DNA from 3 places in the Arthrobacter sp. NPDC056493 genome. Region 2 is predicted to be linked to each of the others. Evidence: riboswitches for the same ligand, from Rfam matches in the RefSeq annotation. Region 2 holds a riboswitch; each other region holds the start of a gene.
What was found. A riboswitch is a leader RNA that binds a small molecule or an ion and turns the genes downstream of it on or off. The one in region 2 is predicted to bind cyclic di-AMP.
Positions count from the first base shown of each region.

Region 1: linked by a shared signal. The riboswitch ahead of ACFQ50_RS12440 (LysM peptidoglycan-binding domain-containing protein) and the one ahead of ACFQ50_RS15255 (C40 family peptidase) in region 2 are both predicted to bind cyclic di-AMP.
Region 3: linked by a shared signal. The riboswitch ahead of ACFQ50_RS09390 (hypothetical protein) and the one ahead of ACFQ50_RS15255 (C40 family peptidase) in region 2 are both predicted to bind cyclic di-AMP.

Region 1 covers NZ_JBHTSL010000027.1:53-2,245, reverse strand. The annotation lists gene ACFQ50_RS12445 (NAD(P)(+) transhydrogenase (Re/Si-specific) subunit beta) at 1-785, shown strand, start outside; cyclic di-AMP (ydaO/yuaA leader) riboswitch at 947-1,115, shown strand; gene ACFQ50_RS12440 (LysM peptidoglycan-binding domain-containing protein) at 1,122-2,108, shown strand.
Region 2 covers NZ_JBHTSL010000037.1:23,946-26,138, reverse strand. The annotation lists gene ACFQ50_RS15260 (NlpC/P60 family protein) at 1-280, opposite strand, end outside; gene ACFQ50_RS15255 (C40 family peptidase) at 383-985, opposite strand; cyclic di-AMP (ydaO/yuaA leader) riboswitch at 1,146-1,339, opposite strand; gene ACFQ50_RS15250 (M23 family metallopeptidase) at 1,452-2,193, opposite strand, start outside.
Region 3 covers NZ_JBHTSL010000016.1:63,701-65,893, forward strand. The annotation lists gene ACFQ50_RS09385 (SulP family inorganic anion transporter) at 1-929, shown strand, start outside; cyclic di-AMP (ydaO/yuaA leader) riboswitch at 1,074-1,275, shown strand; gene ACFQ50_RS09390 (hypothetical protein) at 1,279-2,007, shown strand.

The DNA of each region.
Region 1 (2,193 bases), on a different contig from region 2:
TGGTGCTGCCGGTGGGCGGCGCGGATGTGCCGATCGTCATCTCCCTGCTCAACGCGTTCACCGGCCTGGCTGTTGCGGCGTCCGGCCTGGTGCTGGGGAACGTGCTGCTGGTGGTGGCCGGCACGCTCGTGGGCGCCTCAGGCACCATCCTCACCCGCGCGATGGCCGCGGCCATGGGCCGCAGCGTGGCCGGCATCCTGTTCGGCGCGTTCCGGGGAGGTTCGACGGCGGGATCCACGGCCGTGAGCGACCGTCCGGTCCGCTCGTCCAGCCCGGAGGACGTGGCGGTGCTCCTGGGCTACGCGCAGCGCGTGATCATCGTTCCCGGCTACGGGCTCGCCGTGGCGCAGGGGCAGCACACCGCGGCAGAGCTGGCGCAGGCCCTGGAATCCCGGGGCACCCGCGTGGACTTCGCCATTCATCCGGTGGCCGGGCGCATGCCGGGGCACATGAACGTGCTGCTCGCCGAGGCCAACGTGCCCTACGAATCGCTCAAGGAAATGGGCCAGATCAACTCCGAGTTCCGCACCGCCGACGTCGCGCTGGTGGTCGGCGCGAACGACGTCGTGAACCCCGCCGCGAAGACCACGGCCGGATCGCCGATCTACGGGATGCCAATCCTCGAGGTGGCGGACGCGCGTCAGGTGGTGTTCCTCAAGCGCTCCATGCGGCCGGGGTTCGCCGGGATCGAGAACGACCTCATGTTCGAGCCGCAGACCACGCTGCTGTTCGGCGACGCGAAGGAGTCCCTGACGAAGGTGCTGGGCGCGGTGAAGGCCCTGTAGGGTGTTGGGGTCTGCACCCTCCCGCACTGGTTCCTCAACTGCTTATTCAACCGCCGCCGTTACCGAAATGTGACTTTTGGTGCGGGGGTGCGGTAGCCTCGGCCGGTGCCCTGGTTCCGCTCAGGGCATCCCGGGCAGAATGCCGAGCCCTGCCGCTGACCGGGATCCGTTCGCTATCACCAACAGGCAGGGACGGGGGAACCACCTTAGTACCGGCCTTGCGCGCCAAGGCCTAGGGGTTAAGTCCAGGCGCTGCGCCCAGCAGCGGGCAGGACCGGGTGACTCCCACCCGAACCCGACAGCTAACCCCGCAGGCATGGGAGAGGCACATCAACCATGTCACGTAAGTTCACGCCCGCGCGCCATCGCGCCACCCCGACGACGTCCATCGCCCTGCAGGGCCTGTCGTATTCCTTCAAGTCCAATGCCGCCTCGGTTGCCAAGCCGGCGGCCGCCGCCGCCGTCGCTTCCGGACTCCTCTTCGGCGCGGGGGCACCTGCCCACGCAGGTGCCTACGCGCCCGAGATTCCGGCCAGCGGCGCTGCACAGTCCGCCCCGGCCCCGGCCGCTGCTGCTGTGAAGTCCGTCGCGGGCCAGGCGCTCGCCGCACCCACCCAGGCGCAGGCTCCGGCAGTCCCGGCCCCTGCGCCGGCACTCCCGGCTCCGGCAGACGGAGGATCTGCTGTTGCCGGCGCGTCGCACACCGTTGCGCCCGGCGACACCCTCGGCGCCATCGCGGCACGCCACGGCGTCAGCCTCGATGCACTGCTCGCGGAGAACGGCCTGTCCCTGGCCTCCGTCATTTACCCCGGTGACCAGATCCTCATCCCGGGGCCCGGCGCGGCCGCGGCTCCCGCAGGGCCGGCAACTCCCGCAGTGCCTGCGGTCCCCGCGGCCCCTGCTGTTCCGGCCGTTCCTGCAGCCCCGGCCGTCCCGGAGCCCGCCGGCATGGGAATCTACAACGCCTCCGCGTCGATAACCCCGGCAACAGCAACCGCTCCGGCAGCCAGCGGCGCGGGCGCGGCCATTGTGGCCTCCGCCAGGGCGCAGCTTGGTGCCACCCAGGACTGCACCGTCCTGGTGGAGCAGGCCCTGCGCTCCGTCGGCAAGTCCGTCGGCGACCTCGCGCCCGCGCAGTTCTACCAGTACGGAACTCCGGTCTCCTCCCCGCGGCCCGGTGACCTGATGATCAGCGGCGGACACGTCGGCGTCTACATCGGCGGCGGCCAGGCCATTAGCAGCGGCATGAACGGTGTCAACGAAACCATCGTGCACCCGGCCTCCTGGCTCACCGGCTCCACTTACGTGCGGGTGAACGCCTAACAGCGGATGCCCGCCTGACCGGCGGCAACCGGACACAGCAGCGGCGGGGGCCACGGCACCCCCCCCGGCGGCGCAGGTTGCCCCA
Region 2 (2,193 bases):
TCTCGTAGGAGATGGCGATGCTGGAAGCAGCGGAGATGGTGGCCGGCGCAGCGGACTGGACCTCCAGCGTGGAAGCCGGAACGGATTCGCGCTGAACGTTGGTCTCAGCAGCGTTGGCGGCGATGCCGCTGGTCAGGACAAGACCGGAAGCAGCAGCGATAACTGCGGCCTGGCGGCCCATGCCACCGGCGTTGTCGCCGACGGCCTTGGCAATGACAGCCAGCGAGTTGGTCTTGGTGACCTCGGCGCGGTGCCGTGCAATGGTCGCACGTGTAGTCATTAAAGTTTCTCTCTTTCGTGTTCCACAGACCGCGGTAGCAGGCCGTGGGTTATCGACGCGCCGGCATCTTGGGGGTAAGCCGGCCCGCCTCGAATCGGATTTTTAGCGAAGGGTGTAAAAAGCGGACGTGCCCGTTGCGGACACCGCGTGCAGGAGAGTGCCCTGCGAGGGGTTCAGCGCGCTGATCATCATGCCGTTGCCGACGTAGATGCCCACGTGGGCGCCGCCGTTCTGCATGACCAGGTCGCCGGGAGCAGGCGTGGAGGTGGGCTTCATGGCGTTCCACGCGTTGACGCGGGGAATGCTGATGCCTGCCTGTGCGTAAACCCACTGAGTGAAGCCGGAGCAGTCCCAGCCGCTGGGCGTGGTGCCGCCCCAGACGTAGGGGCTGCCGATGCCGGTGTACGCGATTGCTGCCAGTCCGGAAGCTGCTGCGGAGGCCGCACCATCAGTGGACTTTGCGGTGACGGCCTTGGCCGCACCGGTGCTCTCGTCGCCGGCCTGGCCTGCATCGGCCGTCTGGCTCTCATCGTTCGACTGCGGAGCGATGGCTTCGGCGACCGGGGCTGCCACGGTGGTGACAGCAGGACGCTCGAAGGAGACAGTGGCGGTGGGCGCGGCGGTCACAGCAAGCTGTGCGGCCTGGGATCCGGTCTCCGAGGAGGCGGAAACACCAATGTTGGCGTCGGCTGCGTTGGCAGGCATGCCAACACTCAGGATGAGTCCTGAAGCAGCTGCGATAACAGCTGCCTGGCGACCTACTGTGCCGGCATTGGCGCTAACCGCCTTGGACACGGAGTCCAACGGGTTCATACGAACCGTTTGCGCGCGGTGGCGCGCGGCATTGTGGCGTGAAGACACGAAGGTAGCCTCTCCCAATGCCTGCGAGGTGAGCTGTCGGATTCGGATGGGAGTCACCCGGCCGCTCCGCTTCCTGGGAAGCTTTGCGACTTAACCCCAAGGCCTTCTTGCGAAGACCAAAATTGGTTCCCCCGCCCCTGCCAGACGATGTAATGCGAACGGACCTTGAGCGGTGGCAGAGTTAGGCAATCCACTCAAGAGCGTCAACTTCGGAAAAGTTGACGCGGTTTAGACGGTACAGCAGTTCGGAGCCAATGTCACATTCAGGTCACGGCGTGTCACAGGAATGAGGGTGCTCGCTCGACGTGGCTCAGAGCCAGCCGAGGGGATCAACGACGTCCCCGTTGACCATCACCTCGAAGTGGAGGTGGCAGCCCGTGGAGGCGCCCGTGGTCCCGCTGAGGGCGATAACTTCGCCCCGGGTGACCTTCTGGCCAACCTGGACGCTGGAGGACGACAGGTGGTTGTACGTGGTCTCCAGGCCGTTGCCGTGATCGATCACGACGCGGTTGCCTCCCCCATAGGGGTGCCATCCCGAAAAGGTGACCTTGCCGCTGGCCGCGGCAAGCACCTGGGTGCCGCACTGGGCAGCGAAATCCTGGCCGCGGTGGAACTCGCCGGCACCGCCGGTGATCGGACTGACCCGGTAACCGAACGGCGAGGACCTGACCAGCGTGGTCAGCGGGCCGCCCAGGGTCCCCACCGAGGCCGAACGGCTGATGCTGCCGGCTGACTGGGCGCTGAGGAGCTGCTTCAGCTTTCCGTCCGGGTCGCCGGTGGTGGAGACGGACGTGCGGCTGAAGTCGATCTTTGCTGCCGCTTCAGCCGAGACCTTCGGCTGGGCCGAGGCAGCGGACGCAGACGCCCCTCCCGGCTCTCCGGCGGCCAGGACAGGGCTGGTGGCGGGGACAGTAACAGTCAGCAGCAGGCCGGTGGCAGCGAGGACTACGCCGGCTTTCTGCCCCACGCCACTGGCCGAGGCAAAATCCGTGACCTGCCGGAAGGGACCCCGGCGGCGGCGCGCTTCACGCTGGGCGTCCCGGGGACGGTCC
Region 3 (2,193 bases), on a different contig from region 2:
TCGACGTGCCCGCCGTCCAGGACAAGGGCCAGCTGCCGGAAAGCCTGCCCACGCTGTTCATCCCTCAGGTGCCGCTGACGTGGGAAACCTTCCAGACCATCGCACCGTTCTCGCTGTCCATGGCGCTGGTGGGGCTGCTGGAATCCCTGATGACGGCCAAGCTTGTGGACGACATCACCGACACCCGCTCCAACAAGACCCGCGAATCCTGGGGCCAGGGCGTGGCCAACATCGTCACCGGGTTCCTGGGCGGCATGGGCGGCTGCGCGGTAATCGGGCAGACCATGATCAACGTCAAGGGCTCCGGCGCCCGGAGCCGGGTGTCCACGTTCCTCGCGGGCGCCTTCCTGCTGGTGCTGGTGGTCACCCTGGGCGACATCGTGGGTCTCATCCCCATGGCGGCGCTGGTGGCGGTGATGATCTTCGTCTCGGCCATCACTTTCGACTGGCACTCTGTTGCACCCGCAACGCTGAAGCGGATGCCCAAATCGGAAACCGCCGTCATGCTGATCACCGTGGGCACGGTGGTGGTCACGCACAATCTGGCGATCGGCGTCGGCGTCGGGGTTTTGGCGGCGATGGCGATGTTCGCCCGCCGCGTGGCCCATTTCGCCACCGTCGACCGTACGGAAGTGGAGCTCAACGGCCGGACGGTGGCCACCTACACTGTGGACGGCGAACTGTTCTTCGCCTCCTCCAACGACCTCTACACGCAGTTCAACTACGCCCGCGACGCCGAGCCGGACATCGACAGCGTGGTGATCGACCTGCACGCCTCGCACCTGTGGGATGCCTCCACCATCGCCGTGCTGGACTCCGTCACGGAGAAATACCGCAGGCACGGCCGGGAGGTGGAACTGATCGGCCTCAACTCGGCCAGCATTCAGATGCGGGAACGGCTGGCCGGCAAGCTCAACGCCGCAGAGTGAGGCTCACCACACCAATCAGGCCCCGCCCCTCTACATGACGCGGGCAAACCGGAAGTGAACGACACGGCGCCGTTACCTTAATGTGACATTGAACGATGCCTCCCGTACGGTGGAAAACGTGCCTTTTTCACCGATAGGGCACTCCCGCGCTGATTGCCTAACTCTGCCGCAGCCCGAGGAACCAACCGAAGACCCATGTCCGGCAGAGACGGGGAAACCACTTTTCGGCCCGCTTATAGCGGGTCTTGGGGTGAAGCCGCGCAGTTCCTGACCACGCTCAGGACCGCGGCCGGGTGCCTCCCATCCGAATCCGACAGCTCACCTCGCAGGCATCGGGAGAGGCTTCTTCATGTCGTTCCGCATTATTTCTGGCCGCCGTGCTGCGGCCATCCTTGCCGCCTCCGGGCTGGCCTTCACCGGCAGCGTCGCAGCCAACGCCGCGAACGTTCCGGCCCAGCCGGCGCAGGCACCGGCCGCCGCGGCCGCCAGCCAGGTCCAGGCTCCGCTGAACGCTGCCTCCAGCGTCAGGATCGAGTTTGAACGCCCCGCGGTCAAGTCGGCCCCGGCCCCCGTGGCGGCAGCACCCGTCGTCGAAAAGCCGGCAGTAAGGAAGACCGCGGCACCTGCAGCCGCCACCGTCGCTGCCGCGCCCGTTGCTACCGCGGCCCCCAAGGCTGCAGCTGCGCCGGCCGCGGCCGCACCGAAGGTCACCGTCGAGGCTGCCGCTCCGGCCCCGAAGGCACCCGTCAAGGCTGCCGCGGGCGTCAACGCAACCATGCTGGCGTCGGCCTACGCCCAGATCGGCATCACGCAGGACTGCACCGCCATGGTGGAGAAGGCCCTCGGCGCGGCCGGCATCCCTGTGGGTGACCTCGCGCCCATGCAGTTCCTGAACCATGGCGTGGTGGTCTCCACCCCGCAGCCCGGCGACATGGTGGTCCAGTCCGGCCACGTGGCAATTTACGCGGGCGCCGGCAAAGTCATCAGCGGCGGCATGAACGGCATCAACGCCACCATGGCCCACCCGCTGTCCTGGCTCACCGCCACGGGCCCCGTCACGTTTGTTCGCGCGGCCTAGCAGAACTGAAGAAACCGCCGTGTTCCGCTGCCTTGGGGGCGGCGGAACACGGCCATCCCCCAAGGTGCTCCCACCTTTCTACAAGGATGGTGGGAAACACTGGCTATGCCTGATGAAAGACCGCAGTCTCCGGCTGCGAGCCAGGATCGCCGGGTCCGGATTGTCCCCCATGCATTCCGGATCCGG